One region of the Evansella sp. AB-rgal1 genome, then DNA from elsewhere that is predicted to be linked to it. Evidence: a T-box and tRNA genes for the amino acid it is inferred to sense, from the RefSeq annotation. Region 1 holds a T-box; the other holds one or more tRNA genes.

Region 1 (10,127 bases):
AATATGTGGCTCCACATGTTCAGGTTCTTTTTTGGATTTGTTGTATTGAACGAAAAATAGGACAATTGCTGCAATAATTAGGAATTTTACAGCCATCATATTTAATACGGTGAAAAATAAGACGACCACTCCGATCCAAAAAAGGATCTTCCCAAATGTGCTATCGTACTTTTTCAAACCGAAATAAAGTAATAAGGAGAAAAATACGAGCGTGAATACTAATCCACTATTAAAGAAAAATAATTCTATGAAAAGCAGGGCAATTCCAATTAAAAGGATCATATTGATCGTATCTGTTGATAAACGCCGAAGCATGATGAAAGCCCTCCCCTCTGATAATACGTAATTACATAATAATAACGATAGAAAGACGCAATACTTGCGCCTTATCTATCATATCATTTTTCCCAAATATTTCTGTAGTAATATTTATCCTTCTTTTAACTCTTTTTCTAGTTTCGCAATTTTGCTATCGAAAGTGTTTTCGTAATAAGCTCGATTTAGCTTCGTTTCTAGTCCTTCGATATATCTTTCCATTTCGGAAAAACGAGAATAGGATTTTTCTCCACTCTGTTCAACCACTTTGTTCATTTGATAGTTTGCACGAGCCACATTCTCTCTCCCCATTAATTCCATACGCTTATAGTGCATATCTTTTAATTTCCGCTTCATTTCTTCATATTTTCTTTCAAGTTGGTCAAGTTGCTCGGCAGCTAAATTTTGTGCTTCCTTTATACGAGTAGCTCGTGCATCATACTCCTCATACTCCTGGAGTGCAAATTGAAACATGTCCTCTTCGTTTGCTTTTTGAGCAATTTCTGCTTGGCGTTTTCGTTTTGCTGCTATTTCTAACGCTTTGCTGTACTCTTGTTGAAATTCTTCGTTAAGTTGGTATTGTCGCTCCACAAGTTTACGTACCTTTTCTGTTTCTTGCTCGCTCTGACGTAAATATTGATTTAGCGCAGCGATAGGATTTTTCTCCTCCTTTTTGTCTAGTAAATCATGAATGTCCGCCGTAATTGTGTCTTTCATTCTTGTAAAAATAGTTGTCATCTTGTTTCTCTCCTTTTATTTAAGTAGTTTTTGAAGTAATTCTAATGATGTGCTCGGACTAGCTTCTTAATTCTTTCCATTGTCTTTCAAAGTTCGTAAATGGATCGTCACTTTCGGGTTTAGAAAACTCGATTTCTTTATCTTCCTTTACGTTTTTAACGAGAATGTATAGGAAGTAAAGTGCAACAAGTCCGATGACTGCGTATAAGTTAGCAGTAGCCATACTTAGAACGATAAGTCCTAACACCACCCATGCAATTTTACCTAGCATTGACTCACTTTTTACAAATTGCTTGAAGATAACGTAAAGTAAGTAAATACTCACTCCTAGAAGAATCATCGGGCCTAAGTTTGCTAGTAACACCACCACTGCTATTAATGCTAAAACGAATAGTAGAAACTTTTTCATTCGTTTTTCCTCCTCTCATATTTCTTATCTTTATCTTATAGGAGTGTGCATTTTTCCATAATGATCTTCGGAAATATTTAGACTAAGACTTGAGGAGTATTTGAATATTAGACTATTGTGAAAGGTTAGATTTGTAGGATGCTGCTCTGTCGCTTTTTTTGTGTAGATGCTAGATTAGATTCAGATTAGATTATTATGAACTTTGTGTAGATCCTAGCTTCTAGGAATTCTTACGGATTATGATATAGTGGAAATATATCTTCTAATATGATTGGAAAAAGGAAGTGGTCTTTCTGAAGGCTGTTATATTATTTGATGGAGTTTGTAATTTTTGCGTAGGAAGTGTACAGTTTATTATCAAACGAGATCCTAACGCTCACTTTCAGTTTGCTTCGTTACAAAGCGACGTTGGGCAGAAATTGTTGAAAGATCATGGAATTAGTTTGGATATGGATAGCTTTATTTTGATGGAAGAGGGGCGAGCATACAGCAAGTCTTCCGCTGCCTTGCGAGTGTGTAAGAATTTGAAATGGAATTGGCGAGTTTTATATTGTTTGTTGATCGTTCCTCGACCAATTCGAGATTCTGTTTATTCTGTGATTGCGAAAAATAGATATAAATGGTTCGGTAAACGGGATAGCTGTATGCTACCTACTGCCGATGTGAGGAAGAGGTTTTTGGAAGGGGGAGATTTGAGTTGAATTGTTTGTTAAGAACCCTTTATGTTAAAAACAAGGTAAAATCATACTGGTAATTCAACCAGATCTTCTTTTGTATTTGTCCTTATGAACGTCTCATAAGTACAATAAATAAGCTAGGCTTCAGGAGGGGGAAATTGTCAATGAAACGCTGGGTATTTGACAATTTCTGGTTTCAAAAGGTCGAAATTGTCAATGAAACACTGGGTATTTGACAATTTCAGGTTTCAGAAGGTCGAAATTGTCAATGAAACGCTGGGTATTTGACAATTTCTGGTTTCAAAAGGTCGAAATTGTCAATGAAACACTGGGTATTTGACAATTTCTGGTTTCAGAAGGTCGAAATTGTCAATGAAACGCTTGGTATTTGACAATTTCTGGTTTCTGAAGGTCGAAATTGTCAATGAAACGCTTGGTATTTGACAATTTCTGGTTTCGGAAGGTCGAAATTGTCAATGAAACGCTGGGTCTAGACAAAACTTGGCTTCAGAAGATGGAAATTGTCTAGTAACGCCAGTTTGCAGATAAAATGGGATTTGCAACGGAGCACATTGTCTAATAACCATGTTTTTCTTGATATACCCCCCCTGAAAATAAGCTAATTGTCTTTTAACTCCAGTTTTCAATTACTATACTCTAACGACACGTCCGACTAAAACTACAAAAATATCCTCACAGGCCCACCACCCATGAGGACATTCAACACAATTTTTCCCAAACCAAAACAACTTATCAACGCAGCTTCGTAAAGTCCTCCGCTAACGCCCGATACACCGGTCGCTCTACCGATAGCTTCGTGTCTTCGTTTATCGTATGAATCGCAAGCATCTCCACACTCGTACTTGTAATAAATGCTTCGTCCGCTCCTAAAAAGAAATTCACATCAAAAGCTTCCTCTTTCACAGGAATTCCTCGTTTTTCCGCCAATGAAATCACTTGAGCTCTCGTAATTCCATGCAAAATAGCTTTGTTTGCAGGATGCGTATGGATCACCCCATCCTTCACAACAAATAAGTTACTACTAGAACCTTCCGTGATGATACCATCTTTCACGAATATCGCTTCCCCATGTCCGTTCGCCATTGCCTTGTGCTTCGCCATAATATTAGGAAGGAGATTTAACGATTTAATAAAACAGTTCGCCCATCTCACATCATCCAAAATAACAACGGAGATTCCATCCCTTTTATTTTCATCCGATATTTTTCTTGCGTTTCGAACCGTCATGGAAAACACAGCAGGAACTTCTGGATAATGATGCTGTCTTGGAGAAATTCCTCTGGTTATTTGAAAGTATACCTCTGCATTCTCAATTCCAGATAATCGCAAACCTTCTTCAATAATACCCTTCATTTGCTCAAAGGAATAAGGAAGCGTCAACTCAATAGCTTCAGCACTTTTCTTCAACCTCACTAAATGCTCATCAAGCAAAAATGGTTTCCCATCATAAACGCGAACAACCTCATAAACGCCATCCCCGAATTGGTGACCTCTCTCTTGAATCGGTATTACCGGATCATTAATATCCACAAACTGTCGATTATAATAAGCTACTTCTTTCATTCAACAATTCCCTCCCGAAGTGTTAAAACTAATATAATTGATCTATATAATCCTTTAATGACTCCACCGTATTCCCATCTCTTCCCACGGTCGTTTCTGCCGTTACCATGGAATTTAAAATCGCTTCTTCCGTCGCCTCCGAAACGGCATGAAAAGGTTTATCTAACTCTTCTTCATGTATGTAGTTATGCTTCAATAGTTTTTCCTCCAGCTTGTGCGGCACAGTTGCAGCCGTACTAAAGCCAATAACAATATCACCACTACCATGTGCCATCTTCGAACCAGTATGACTTAGTCCAACACCACAACGCTTAATAATACGTTCAAGTTGACGTTCGGAAACAGGTAAATCTGTAGCAACAATAATAATCACAGAACCTCGATCCTTATGATTTTGGACATCATTTTTCATAAGCTCCGAGATCTTTTTCCCAACATTCTCGCCCTTGATAACCAAATCATCGAGACGACCATAATTCGTTAACACTAACACTCCAACCGTATACGTATGATTTTGGATTTCAACCGTTCGAGAAGAAGACCCAATCCCACCTTTTAAACTGAAGCATCGCATCCCAGTTCCAGCACCGACAGCTCCCTCTTCAAAGTCTGTCTTTGCATCTTCAATGGCACCAAACACATGACGTTCGTTGAGAAAAATATGGCGGATATCGTTTAAAAACATGTCATTACATTCCGCCACTACAGGGTTAATTGTTCCTGTCGTTCGTCCAATTTCCGGATTATCCTTGAGCATGTAATGAATTAATCCTGTAGAACAGTTACCTACGCTTAATGTATTCGTTAAGAGAATTGGTGTTTCGATCGTACCTAACTCGTTTATTTGAGTTAATCCTGTTGTTTTTCCAAATCCATTAAGCACGTGACTTGCAGCCACTACTTTTTCTTGAAATAAATTTCCTTGATGAGGAAGAATTGCTGTTACACCAGTAAAACTATTATCTTGCTTTATTGTAACATGACCTACTGTCACGCCTGCAACATCCGTAATTTTATTTTTTGGTCCAGTGGGCAACGAACCGATAGGAAGATTCCAATCTCGTATCCTTTTGATTTGTGTCATCGATAGTACCTCACATTCATATATCTAGTTTTATTACTATGCATAACTTTACTATTATTACCTTTTAGCAAAAAAACATCCAAGAGTTGCAAAGCTTCTCTTGGATGTAATGAGTTAGTAGTTATTTACGAAGCTCTTCTATACGAGCCTTTACTTTTTCTCTTTGCTCTAGATAGTCAGTTTCCTTCGCCTTCTCCGCATCTACCACTTCTTGAGGTGCTTTCGCTACAAAGCCTTGGTTCGAAAGCTTCTTCTGAACACGTGTAACTTCTCCGTCGAGACGTTTCCATTCTCCCTCTAGACGTTTCAATTCGGCATCTAGATCTAGAAGGCCTGCTAATGGAAGATACAATTCTACTCCAGATAACACAGAGCTCATTGATTTTTCCGGTGCAGGTAAGTTTGTTCCCATTTGCAATTCGCTTGGACGACAGAATCGCTCTACATACGCTCTTCCTCTGTTCAACTGATCAAGAACATCCTCATTGTTTGCACGAATGTGAAGGGTGATTTCCTTACTCATTGGTACATTTAATTCTGCGCGTGTATTACGAACAGATCGGATAATTTCTTGAAGTAACTGCATATCTTTTACTGATTGCTTGTCAACAAGATTTTCATCACGAGTTGGCCATTTTGCAACCGTAATTGATTCTCCTTCATGTGGAAGGTGCTGCCACACTTCCTCTGTAATGAATGGCATGAATGGATGCAACAATCTCATCGTTTGGTCTAATACGTATGCTAAAACAGAACGAGTTGTGTGCTTCGCTTCCTCCTCTTCTCCGTTTAACGGAAGCTTCGCCATTTCAATATACCAATCACAGAAGTCATCCCAAATAAAGTTGTATAATGCACGACCAACCTCACCGAACTCATATGCATCAATAAATTTCGTTACTTGGTCAATCGTTTCTTGAAGACGAGTCAAGATCCACTTATCCGCAATGGATTTTTTCCCAGTTAAATCAATCTCCTCGTACTTCAGTCCATTCATATTCATTAACGCAAAACGAGATGCGTTCCAAATTTTATTACCAAAGTTCCAGTTGGACTCTACTTTTTCCCAATAGAAACGTAAGTCTTGACCTGGAGAACTTCCTGTTGATAAGAAGAAACGAAGTGCATCTGCTCCATACTTATCAATCACATCCATTGGGTCAACCCCGTTCCCAAGGGATTTACTCATTTTACGGCCCTCGGCATCACGAACAAGTCCGTGAATGAGAACGTCTTTAAATGGACGCTCGTCTGTAAAGTGTAGTCCTTGGAAAATCATTCTCGCTACCCAGAAATAAATGATGTCATAACCTGTTACAAGAACATCCGTAGAGTAAAAACGTTTGTAGTCTGCTGCGTCTTCGTTCGGCCACCCCATTGTGGAAAACGGCCATAACGCAGAACTGAACCATGTATCTAATACGTCCTCATCTTGCTCCCAGTTCTCGATATCTTCTGGTGCTGTTCTTCCTACATAAAGTTCCCCTGTTTCTTTATGGAACCAGGCTGGAATTCGGTGGCCCCACCAGAGTTGACGAGAAATACACCAGTCACGAATGTTTTCGATCCAGTGAAGATACGTCTTTTCAAAACGATCAGGAACAAAATCTACTTTTCCTTCTGATTTTTGTAGCTCAATTGCTTGCTCAGCAAGTGGCTTCATTTTTACAAACCATTGTGTAGAAAGATATGGCTCAACGACAGCACCGCTTCGCTCTGAATGACCAACACTGTGCATATGATCTTCGATTTTGAAGAGAATACCTTCCTCTTGAAGGTCCTTCACGATTTGTTTACGACATTCAAATCGATCTAATCCTTGATACTTTCCAGCGTTCTCATTCATTTTCCCGCCTTCATCCATAACGAGAACTCGTTCGAGGTTGTGGCGGTTTCCTATTTCAAAGTCATTCGGGTCGTGAGCTGGCGTAATTTTTACCGCTCCAGATCCGAAGTCCATATCAACGTAATCGTCCGCTACGATTTCAATTTCACGTCCTATGATCGGAAGTTTTACTTTTTTCCCGATAAGATGTTGATATCGCTCATCTTTCGGGTGAACTGCTACTGCCGTATCACCTAGCATTGTTTCTGGACGCGTTGTAGCTACCTCTATGTGACCAGATCCATCAACTAACGGATACTTCATATGATAAAACGCACCTTGAACATCTTTGTAGATAACTTCGATGTCAGAAAGAGCTGTTTTTGTTTGTGGATCCCAGTTTATAATGTACTCACCACGATAAATGAGTCCCTCTTCGTATAAGCGAACAAACACTTCTCGTACTGCGTCAGAAAGACCTTCATCTAACGTGAATCGCTCTCTTGAGTAGTCTAAAGACAATCCAAGCTTCGACCATTGTTGACGAATGAAGTCCGCGTATTCCCCTTTCCATTCCCACGATTGTTCTAAGAATTTCTCACGACCTAAGTCGTGACGAGAAATACCTTCTTCACGAAGCTTTCCTTCTACTTTTGCTTGCGTTGCAATCCCCGCATGGTCCATACCTGGTAACCATAGTGCGTCATAGCCTTGCATACGCTTCGTACGAATAAGGATATCTTGTAGCGTCGTATCCCAAGCATGTCCTAGGTGAAGCTTCCCTGTTACGTTTGGCGGTGGTATAACAATGGTGTAAGGCTTTTTGCTCTCATCACCTGTTGCTTCAAAGAATTTTCCATTTACCCAATACGGATACCATTTTGCTTCTGTCGCCTGCGGATCATACTTTGGCGGCATTGAAATTTCTTGATTATTTTCCATCTTTCTTCCTCCTTCAAATTGCCACGTCCCTGGTCCCCGAACTTTTTGTCCGGGACCAGACCTGGTACAATTTTGTGAACGTTATATGAATATAAAAAAACCCCGTTCGTCAAAGGACGAAGGGAGTTGAATTCCTCGTGGTACCACCTTTGTTTACAGTCTAATTGGGTGAATAAATTCACCAACTTAAAAGATGATAGACTGTACACTCAAAGCTGTAACGGTGCTGAACCGGCTTTTACTATTAGAACTTTCATTTGAATCATCCCTGTCACCGAATTGACAGTTGCTGAACTCATGTAGCGTTCGTTCATAAAAGCAACTCATGGGCGACCTTCCACCTTTTCGTCTAAGAAAACCTTCCAGCATTGTAACTACGCGTATGCGTTGAACACAATGGTTTTCCTCTCTGATAGCTTCCAGAATGTACTCTTCCCACTCTTAGTTATTGCAATGAAATTTTTTATGTACACGTTATTTTACCTTTTCTTTTTCTGAGAATCAATAGGTTTTGGTTAATTTTCTTACGTTCTACCCTGATAATACGTGTTATCAAGTGGAGTTAAACTATCAAGTATTAACAACTTTGTTGGGGAGTTGCCGAGCCATCTTCACGACTCCGTCGATACGGTGTCTCGCCACTACTCTAATTTCCACTGGAATCTCGTAGCTTTCCACTATCCCATATAAGCTGTACACTTATTATAAATATAGTAATATTTTTGCCTAAATACCCAAAACTCATACCTTATGTAATCCGATAATAACAATAGTTTTCATTGTTCACTTTTTCCTTTTTCTTGCATAAGATGATAATAACCGAGAATGAAAGGGGAATATAAATATGAGGGGAATGAGACGACGGTTTGGCGGATACCGGTTTTCCCGCTGGTTTCAAAGAGCAGGAGATATCTTTTATCAAATATTACTACCTTTAATAGTATTTCAATTGATTCGGACGATAATATTCCCTACTAAATTTGATTTAATTTTATTAGGTATACTAGTTCTTCTCTATCTTTCCCGAGTAATGGATTGGTTTTCTAAATCAAAATGAACTCTCATCTATACTTTATACCAATAAAAAGGCTGTCTCACAGGAGATTCACATTCTCTCCGTATGAGACAGCCCTATTTGCTTATTGTATTTGAAAAGGGTAGATTTAAACCCTTAAGTACTACCTCTGTTCTCCTTCAAACACACTTTTCATAAAACGCTGAATTCGATTCATCGTTAATATTTTCCGCTCTAATTGTGATACAGACTGTAATTCTGGTACGGAGCTTTCCTTATTCTGATAAGCATCTACGGACTGATAAATACTTTCCGGGAATGCTAGATAACTCATGAACAAATGACGCTCTTCATCAAAAAAGGCAAAATGTTTTTCATATAATTGAAGCCAATGTCGTCCTTCTTGCTCATCCCACGGACGTAATTGGAAGAAATGTCGAAACATGAGTGCCATGTCTCGAGAAGGCGTATCTAGCACTGCTTTTTCAAAGTTTAAGAAGTACGCTGTTCCATATTGATCAAAACATGTATGTTTTCTGCTAGGTTTCCCATGACAGAGTACACTTCGAAAACTCTTCTTCTCTTTGGCACCTTCCATCCATTTCTTTAAATGTTTTTCCGCTTCCTCTGCCATAAAGATAGTTCTTTGAAAATGAGTCAGGAATGTTAATTCAAACGGAGACAAATACACATTTCCTTCGATTTGTTCTACATACCGCTCCATTTCAAGCCTTCGATAACCCCAACGTTTTTTCAGCGTTTCATACGATTCTTCCAACACTTCTTCGGAATACTCTTGAGTACGCTCAGTTAAACCATGAAGTCTTGCAAGCTCCTCTACCATTACTTCTTCCGTATCAACAGCGTGCTTAAATTTTGTTTGATCGTCATACCATGGCATCAAATAATACACATGCCCATCGTAGCGTACAACAGAGTCACCGTATTTCGTTGGTAAAATAGGAACAACATAATGAAACCCAATTCTCTCTAACCTACGAATGACGTGAATGAACCAGTCTGTTTCATCCTCAGACATCTTCGTTTCTTTTAAAGCAAAAACACCATTCGGAGTATATATTTTTTTTACCTTACCGATGGACTCTATTTTTTCTGGATATAAATCATATTGAAATAATACAGCACCAATTGGCTTATGCTGAACATGAATATTCATACATTCACCTTCTTTCGAGTCGCATCTAACCACTCATCCAGTGCTTGCACTAACGCCCTTGACGCTTCCCATTGATAAGAAAGCTTCTCTTTCCATACCTGAACTTCAGTAAGATTATCCAAATCCTTTATTTTATCAATGAAGTCAATATATTCCCAAGGTGCTAAACAGTTTGCTAATAGCTGCTGTCCGTGTTCCTGTTTGAGAGGGAAGTATTTATCTATTTCATTTAACAGTAAAAATAATGAATTTTGACCGTATCGCTGAAGCCATTCTGATAATACAGTTTTCAAAGAATGGTATCCACGTTCAGGCTTCCCTGTAATGTTGTGCCAATAGAACTTTTCAAAAACAATTTTTC
Region 2 (8,791 bases), on a different contig from region 1:
GTACTAACGGGGATCCAACCAGCTGTTGCTATTACACTCATTGATATGGGGATTACGTTAGATGATGTACCAACTGCATTGGACCTTGAACAAGGGTTGGATAGACTCCAACTCGAATTGGAGGGTTGAACATGCAAGTCCAGACCCATGTTGATATAAATAGTGAGTGGGGAATAGTAGCGGCTCGTCAAGCCGGAAGAAAGCTTGCACGAGAGGTAGGTTTTGGTTCCGTTGACCAAGCGAGAATTACAACTGCCATATCAGAGCTTGCCAGAAATATTTATCTATATGCAAAAAAAGGACAGATCCATATTGAAGAGGTACACCGTTCTGGGAAAAAAGGGGTAAAGATTGCTGCAATTGATAATGGTCCTGGTATTAAAGATATTAGAAAAGTAATGGAAGATGGATATACAACCTCTGGAGGTTTGGGGGCTGGACTACCTGGTGTTAAACGATTGATGGATGAATTTGCAATTGATTCAGTATTAAATGAAGGAACAACTATTACCGCAATTAAATGGCTTCGATAGGAGGTGCCATATTTATTGGAGAAAACTAAACTATCTTTGTATCAATACTATCGTGAAATGTTAAAGAACTATATAAAGGACAAGAGTGAGCTTACCCTTTATTCAGCGCAGCAGTTTAGTAAAGAGATGATAGAAAAAGATATGTCACCTGAAGAAATGGTAAGTCTTCATTTGTCTGTATTAAAAGAACTAATTAAGGACCTCCCTCAAGAAGTGATAGATTCCTATGATTTACTTTTGGAGATAATGATTGGTTATGGATTAGCACATAGAGAACATTTGAGTTTGCGAGATCGTCAACGTCAACTAGATTCTGAGCTTACCGTAGCTGCAAGGATGCAAAAGTCTTTATTACCAAGTAAACCCATTACAGTCGATGAGTTAGACTTTGGGATTGTAAGTGTTCCGGCAGGAAAAATGAGCGGGGATTATTATCACTATATGGAAGATGATAATGGGAATATTGGAGTAGCTGTAGCAGATGTCATCGGTAAAGGTGTTCCTGCAGCAATGAGCATGTCCATGATAAAGTATGCGATGGACAGTCTGCCTGAACAACGATTACAGCCAGCAGGTCTCTTAGAGAATTTAAATCGAGTTGTGGAAAGAAATATTGATAGTGATATGTTTATAACGATGGTATATGGAACGTATGACCCTAAACTACATCATTTTTACTATTCCAGTGCAGGTCACGAACCTGGATTCGTTTATCGTGCTTCTCAAAACAAATTTGAGAATATGGATACAAAAGGACTTGTACTAGGTGTATCTTCAAAAGTGAACTATAAAGAGTACGTATTAGAGTTGAACCCAGGAGATTTTATTGTGCTTCTATCAGATGGGGTTACAGAATCGAGAATCGATGGAGAATTTATTGAAAGATACCAAATAACACAGCTTATAAAAAAATATATTCACTTACCGGCTCAAGCAATGGTGGAGCAAGTATATCGAGAGCTTGAGAAAATACAAGATTTTAAATTAAAAGATGATTTTACACTACTAATACTAAGAAGAAATGTTTAGTTTTCTATCAAAAGGGGTATTGAAAAAAAGTGTATCGAATCGTCAGGAGGGAAGATGATGAATTTACAAGTTGATGTGCAGGGGAATGGAAAAAAGAGTGTCGTTAAACTTAGTGGTGAAGTAGATGTATATACTGCTTCTGTTCTAAAAGAAAAACTAAATCCTATTGCTCAGGAAGCGGAACAGTTGATTATAATAGATTTATCAGATGTTCATTATATTGATAGTACAGGCCTAGGGATATTTATTGGTGCATTGAAAACAGCAGATAAATCAAATAGTAGTCTTAAAATAATTGGTGCAAATAGTCGAGTGAAACGCCTTTTTGAGATTACTGGGTTAAATGAAGTGATAGATATTAACGAAGATCAGAGGGAGGAAGTTTAGGTATGACACAAACATCCGATTTCATTGAATTAAAAATGCCAGCTAAACCGGAATATGTTGGTGTCGTTCGATTAACAGTCTCTGGAATTGCGAATAGATTGGGGTATTCGTATGACGATATAGAAGATATTAAAATAGCAGTAGCGGAAGCTTGTACGAATGTTGTGAATCATGCTTATAACGATACAGACAAAGAAGAAGCTCTTATGTTTATTGGGTGTAATGTTTTTTCTGATAGGCTAGAAGTTATGGTGGCTGATCGTGGTGGCGATATAGATGTAAACTCATTTATAAATGGAAAAGGACCAGTTGATGCAACGAAACCAATTGAGGAATTGAAGGAGGGAGGTCTCGGACTGTTTTTAATTGAGACATTGATGGACAAGGTTGAAATCAATAGTAATTCAGGTGTTATGATCGTAATGACGAAGTTCCTTCAAAGAGATGGGGTGGAACAAGATGACAACGGAATCTCAAAGGAAACTCCCAAACAGTAAGGATCGAATTTTGCAAATGATAGAAAAATTTCAAAAGACTGGGGATGAAGAGGTTCAAACAAAATTGGTTCTGGAATTTGAGAATCTTGTTCAGGCTCTTGCGCGTAAATTTTCAAAAGGGCAGCGGCATGACGAAGATTTAATTCAAGTTGGAATGATAGGCTTATTAGCGGCTTTTCGACGATTTGACCCGGAATTCGGCAGGAGTTTTGAGTCTTTTGCTGTTCCTACCATTGTTGGTGAAATAAAAAGATTTATTCGTGATAAAACATGGAGTGTCCATGTTCCGCGTCGAATTAAAGAATTAGGGCCGAAAATTAAAAATGCAGTGGAAGAGTTAACTACAGAGCTTCAAAGGTCCCCACGAGTAGAAGAAATAGCAAATCATATAGGAGTTACAGAAGAGGAAATTCTTGAAACAATGGAAATGGGCAAAAGCTACCAAGCGCTCTCAGTTGATAGGTCCATAGAAGCAGATGATGAAGGAAGTGCTGTTACTTTATTAGATCTTGTTGGGTCTACGGAGGAAGGGTACGAAAAGACAAATCAACAACTTTTATTAGGTAAAGCGTTCGGGGTTTTAACAGATAGGGAAAAGGAAATCCTGAATTTAACATACTTTGAAAATTTGAGTCAAAAAGAAACAGGAGATAAATTAGGGATTTCTCAAATGCATGTATCTCGTTTACAACGAAGAGCTTTACAAAAGCTAAGAGAATCAATAAAAGTAGAATCGACGGAGTGTCTTTAATGATAGAAAACCACCATTTGAATGGGGCAATAGTAAGTACGTACCAAACAGCTAAAAAAGGGAATTGGTGTTCAGGTGATTCTGTTTTTACTGTCAGCACGGAGGAATATGTGTTAATAGCAGTTGCTGATGGTTTAGGAAGTGGCGAGGAAGCGCTAGAAGCATCTTCCGCAGCTATCGAAGAAATAAAAAGCCATCATCATCTAGATGTATCAACAATTATGAAAATGTGCAATCAAGTATTAACGTCAAAAAGAGGGACGGTACTAGGGGTGCTTAAGATTTATTTAGCCGAAAAGGAAATGGAGTATTGCAATGTAGGGAATATTGGTTGTATTTTTTATACTCCGTCTGGGAAGCTAGACCGCCCCATCCCATCAAGAGGATATTTATCAGGAAAAAAACAAGTATTTCGCATACAAAGAACGAGTTTTGAAAAGGGAATGACTTTTCTTTTATATTCTGACGGGTTAAAGTTTAGTCCATCCTTTCATACCCATTTTGTTGAACTGAGTTCTCCGGAAGTAGCTATATCGCAGCTGACGGATGAAATGCAAGATACAAATGATGATACAACGATCGTGATTGGGAAAATTATATAAGGAACATTTAAAGCGAAGTAGTGGAGTCTCCTTACTTTGCTTTTTTATGTTATTAGGTGTGTTCACGACTACGATGTAAATAGAGTAGAGGTCGCAGCTCCCCACAGGTGAAATTTAGCACCGTGATGGGTGAAAACACCATATGAAGCATATTAGTACATTTAACTTTATATAAAGGGAACAGAAGCAATTGGAATAAATTCAACAAAGGTACCATTACTAGATAGTCAGATGTACGTATTTCAGGGGAGTTCCAATGATTAATATATGTTGGTTTAACATTGGTTATTAATTAGAGTATAATCGTAGAGGAAAAGAGCTAGTGTTTAGAAGAATATGGGAGGTCTGTTTTTAATGGATTGGACAGAACAACAAAGGTCAATTCTCTCACTTGTAACAAAACAAGTACAAATTAAAGAAGAGAAAGTAAAAAGCGTTATCTCATTATCAGAAGAAGGGAATACAGTTCCTTTCATTGCTCGTTACCGAAAAGAGTTTACAGGTGGTCTAGATGAAGAACAGATTAGAAGCATACTAGAAGCATGGACATATACCACAAACCTTGCAAATAGAAAAGAAGAAGTTATTAGAATCATTGAAGAGCAAGGAAAACTTACTCCTGATTTAAAAGAGAGTATAGAAAAGTCAACGAAACTTACCGAAGTAGAAGACTTGTATCGGCCATATAAGCAAAAACGTCGTACAAAAGCGACTGTAGCGAAAGAAAAAGGATTAGAGCCACTGGCACAGTGGATTTTTTCCCTACCTACATCAGGCTCAGTGGAACAAGAAGCTTCTATATATGTAAGTGAAGAACATGAAATACATACAGCAGAAGACGCAATTCAAGGTGCAAAGGATATTATAAGTGAATATTTATCAGATGATGCGGATATTCGTAAACAAGTTCGTCATATGACTTTTACAGAAGGAAAAATGTCTTCTGAGAAGAAAAGTAAGGCAGAAGATGAGAAAGCAATATTCGAAATGTATTATGAATACTCGGAAGAAGTAAAGAAAATTGTTCCTCATCGAGTGTTAGCATTAAATCGTGGAGAAAAAGAGGATGTTTTAAAGGTAGCGATAATACCTCCACGAGATCGAATTATAACTTGGTTAGAAAAGTTTGTGATAAAAGGAAAGCAGACAATTGCTAAAAAGGAAATATTAGAAGCAATAGAAGATGGATACAAGCGGTTAATTGAACCATCGATCGAAAGGGAAATACGGAATGAAGTAACAGAAAAAGCAGAAGAGCAAGCAATTCATATTTTTTCCGAAAACTTACGTAACTTATTACTTCAACCACCATTGAAAGATCGGATTATTCTTGGGCTAGACCCTGCATATCGAACTGGTTGTAAGCTTGCCGTTGTAAATGAGACTGGGAAAGTGTTAGCGATTGATGTCATCTATCCAACACCACCTCGTAACCAAGTAGAAGAAGCGAAGAAAAAAGTAAAGCAATATATAGAGCAATTTGATATCGAGATGGTCGCTATTGGGAATGGAACAGCATCTAGAGAATCAGAACAATTTATATCGGAAGTATTGAAAGAAGTAGACCGTAAAATGTTCTACTTAATTGTTAATGAAGCAGGGGCTAGTGTTTATTCTGCATCAAAGCTGGCCAAAGAAGAATTTCCAGATCTACAGGTAGAGGAAAGAAGTGCTGTTTCAATTGCTAGGAGAATCCAAGATCCATTAGCGGAACTAGTGAAGATTGATCCGAAATCTGTTGGGGTTGGACAATATCAGCACGATGTAACCCAGTCAAAGTTAAATGACTCGTTAACCTTTGTCGTGGAAACAGTTGTTAACAAAGTAGGGGTAAATGTGAATACTGCTTCGTCTTCTCTATTACAATATGTGTCCGGGCTTTCAAAAGCTGTTGCGAATAACATTGTGAAGCATCGAGAAGAGGAAGGGAAATATAAAAATCGTAGCCAATTGAAGAAAGTTCCAAGATTAGGTGCGAAAACGTACGAACAATGTATCGGATTTCTTCGGATAATTGATGGAAACCAAGCGTTAGATCGTACAAGCATTCATCCGGAAAGCTATCCTGTTACAAAGAAAATTATGGAGCACTTGTCCATTACTACAGAAGATTTAGGTACAGAAATAGTAAAAGAAAAAATTGATTCTGTGAATGTGGAGGAGTTAGCTTCTATGTTTGATGTAGGAGTTCCAACACTGAAGGATATATTAGATGCCTTATCAAGACCGGGGAGAGACCCACGTGATGACGTTCCTAAACCTATGTTAAAAACAGATGTCTTATCCATGGATGATCTTTCAGCGGGTATGGAACTCCAAGGTACGGTTCGGAATGTTGTTGATTTTGGGGCATTCATTGACATTGGTGTGAAACAAGATGGACTAGTTCATATATCTAAATTAGCTAATAAATTTGTGAAACATCCTATGGAAGTTGTGTCAGTAGGGGATGTTGTTACGGTTTGGGTAGATGAAGTAGATTCAAAAAAAGGGCGAGTTGCTTTAACGATGTTAAAGCCAGCCAATCAAACTGTTTCTTCATAATAAGAAACGTTTGCTAGTTATACTATAATGGAGGATAGGAAAGGTAACCTTTAACCTTATCACTATCCTCCATTTGTGTGTAACTTAAGTATCTATATTAAAAATACATATATTTACGTATTAAATCTTTGTTCTTTTTCGGAAGGTGCAGGTAGCGTTTCCTTATAATAAAACCAGCATTGATTTAATATGCGAACTTGCTCTAAATCTTTTCTTTGATAGGCTTCCTGCAGTTGTCGCTGAAGCCAAGATGGCATACAATTGTCCCCCTTTCCTTTTGTTGAAAATCGATGGTAGTAATACTATATGACGGACTGCTTGTCATTGTTATCCCAAAATTGTGCACAAAAGTTTTAAGTATAAATCAATATTTATTGTATTATCTTTTCCTATTTTTTTTTGTGATATTATGAAGTAAGAAAAGTGGTGAGGTGTAATTAATGAATGATTTTGAATTACAAAAGCTTGTAGAATTTATATCTGTTAATGATTTTGGAAAGCCGTTTAAGCATAAAGCCTACTTCAATCCTAGATTACGGACTACTGGTGGTAGATACTCCTTAACAACTCATAATATTGATATCAATCCTAAACAATTTGAGTATCATGGCCAAGGAGAGTTAGAAAAAATTATTAAACATGAGTTATGTCATTACCACCTTCATTTAGAAAAGAAGGGTTACATGCACAAGGATGATGATTTCAAATTGTTATTAAAGCAGGTGGGGGGAACTAGGTTTTGTAAAACGTTACCGAATACTCGGTCAAGTAGTTCGAAGGTACATATATATGAATGTAGGAAGTGTGGTGTCCAATTTAAAAGGAGAAGACAATTTGACACAAGTAAATATGTATGTGGAAAATGTAAAGGTAGGATAAAAAAGGTAGTTACAAATTTAGTGAGATAATATTGACGGTAATAAATTGATATGGTATATTATAAAAGTCGCTAATGAGACAAGAAGGTAATTATAAAAGATATTGACATGTCTTTTTAATTTGTTTAAAATGTAAAAAGTCCATTTGAAATATTACTATTCCACAGTAGCTCAGTTGGTAGAGCAATCGGCTGTTAACCGATCGGTCGTAGGTTCGAGTCCTACCTGTGGAGCCATTTTTTTTTGGAGAAGTACTCAAGTGGCTGAAGAGGCGCCCCTGCTAAGGGTGTAGGTCGTGTAAGCGGCGCGAGGGTTCAAATCCCTCCTTCTCCGCCATCGAAATATTCCGTAAATTAAGGCCCGTTGGTCAAGCGGTTAAGACACCGCCCTTTCACGGCGGTAACACGGGTTCGAATCCCGTACGGGTCACCACTTATATATCTTTTCCTTTTGTATAAAGACTATCTAAGGTAAAATTATGTTTAGTCGGAAGATATATAAGCGCTATCATTTAACTATTCCCTTATTGTCTACTTGATTGTAGCTAATAATTCTTTTATTAACGGAGGATTAGCTCAGCTGGGAGAGCACCTGCCTTACAAGCAGGGGGTCGGCGGTTCGAGCCCGTCATCCTCCACCATTAATTATTATCATTATTTTTTCAATTATAAAGTGGTCCCGTGGTGTAGCGGTTAACATGCCTGCCTGTCACGCAGGAGATCGCGGGTTCGATTCCCGTCGGGACCGCCATATCATGTGCGGGTGTGGCGGAATTGGCAGACGCGCTAGACTTAGGATCTAGTGCCTTCGGGCGTGGGGGTTCGACTCCCTTCACCCGCACCAACGTAATAATGTATTTTTTGTTGCAGAGTATTGACTTTTTATTGAGAAACGATTATGATGATATACCTGTCTTCCTATTCGATCTCAGACTATGAAAATATATTTTGCGGTCGTGGCGGAACGGCAGACGCGCTAGGTTGAGGGCCTAGTGGGGGTTAACCCCGTGGAGGTTCAAATCCTCTCGACCGCACCAATTATGTTTATTGAAAAACGTTGTAATTGTACTTGCACATTTAAGAGTAGAGGAAAATATAAATATTATTGTTCTAAGAGGCGCCCGTAGCTCATTTGGATAGACTGGTTGACTTACGGATCATAAGGTTAGGAATTCGATTCCTCTAAGGCTGCCCAATAATGAGAGCATATATCGGGAAGTGGCTCAGCTTGGTAGAGCACCTGGTTTGGGACCAGGGGGTCGCAGGTTCAAATCCTGTCTTCCCGACCATTTAAATGAATCAACTTTCTAATAGTTGATTTGATGACACAAATTTAGTCGAAGGAAAGACTTTTATGTAAGGAAATTAGAAAATACAGCTTTATACTTAATAATAAGAGTAATCTATCATATGCGGGTGTAGTTTAGTGGTAAAACCTCAGCCTTCCAAGCTGATGTCGTGAGTTCGATTCTCATCACCCGCTCCAAAATTTCCTCTTGCATCATGTAATTATAAATGGTATAGTTACAAATGTTGCTTGAGGGCCTGTAGCTCAGCTGGTTAGAGCGCAC

What was found. A T-box is a leader RNA that pairs with one kind of tRNA and senses whether it is charged. The one in region 1 lies ahead of ACERII_RS01505 (valine--tRNA ligase), so its partner is inferred to be a tRNA-Val.
Region 2: it encodes a tRNA-Val, which carries the amino acid that the T-box ahead of ACERII_RS01505 (valine--tRNA ligase) is inferred to sense. The anticodon was not compared.

The regions. Positions count from the first base shown of each region.
Region 1 covers NZ_JBGUAU010000001.1:269,374-279,500, forward strand. Annotated here, with positions in the region: gene liaF (cell wall-active antibiotics response protein LiaF) at 1-315, opposite strand, end outside; gene ACERII_RS01480 (PspA/IM30 family protein) at 430-1,053, opposite strand; gene ACERII_RS01485 (lmo0954 family membrane protein) at 1,112-1,462, opposite strand; gene ACERII_RS01490 (thiol-disulfide oxidoreductase DCC family protein) at 1,756-2,163, shown strand; gene ACERII_RS01495 (aminotransferase class IV) at 2,893-3,723, opposite strand; gene ACERII_RS01500 (DmpA family aminopeptidase) at 3,752-4,807, opposite strand; gene ACERII_RS01505 (valine--tRNA ligase) at 4,929-7,574, opposite strand; T-box leader at 7,684-8,026, opposite strand; gene ysxE (spore coat protein YsxE) at 8,753-9,766, opposite strand; gene ACERII_RS01515 (hypothetical protein) at 9,763-10,127, opposite strand, start outside.
Region 2 covers NZ_JBGUAU010000004.1:208,646-217,436, forward strand. Annotated here, with positions in the region: gene ACERII_RS04990 (STAS domain-containing protein) at 1-129, shown strand, start outside; gene ACERII_RS04995 (anti-sigma regulatory factor) at 132-533, shown strand; gene ACERII_RS05000 (PP2C family protein-serine/threonine phosphatase) at 549-1,562, shown strand; gene ACERII_RS05005 (STAS domain-containing protein) at 1,620-1,949, shown strand; gene rsbW (anti-sigma B factor RsbW) at 1,952-2,446, shown strand; gene sigB (RNA polymerase sigma factor SigB) at 2,409-3,197, shown strand; gene ACERII_RS05020 (PP2C family serine/threonine-protein phosphatase) at 3,197-3,799, shown strand; gene ACERII_RS05025 (Tex family protein) at 4,154-6,343, shown strand; gene cmpA (cortex morphogenetic protein CmpA) at 6,457-6,600, opposite strand; gene ACERII_RS05035 (SprT family protein) at 6,784-7,251, shown strand; tRNA gene ACERII_RS05040 (tRNA-Asn) at 7,382-7,457, shown strand; tRNA gene ACERII_RS05045 (tRNA-Ser) at 7,467-7,557, shown strand; tRNA gene ACERII_RS05050 (tRNA-Glu) at 7,579-7,653, shown strand; tRNA gene ACERII_RS05055 (tRNA-Val) at 7,786-7,861, shown strand; tRNA gene ACERII_RS05060 (tRNA-Asp) at 7,896-7,971, shown strand; tRNA gene ACERII_RS05065 (tRNA-Leu) at 7,980-8,064, shown strand; tRNA gene ACERII_RS05070 (tRNA-Leu) at 8,171-8,257, shown strand; tRNA gene ACERII_RS05075 (tRNA-Pro) at 8,433-8,509, shown strand; tRNA gene ACERII_RS05080 (tRNA-Gly) at 8,633-8,706, shown strand; tRNA gene ACERII_RS05085 (tRNA-Ile) at 8,762-8,791, shown strand, end outside.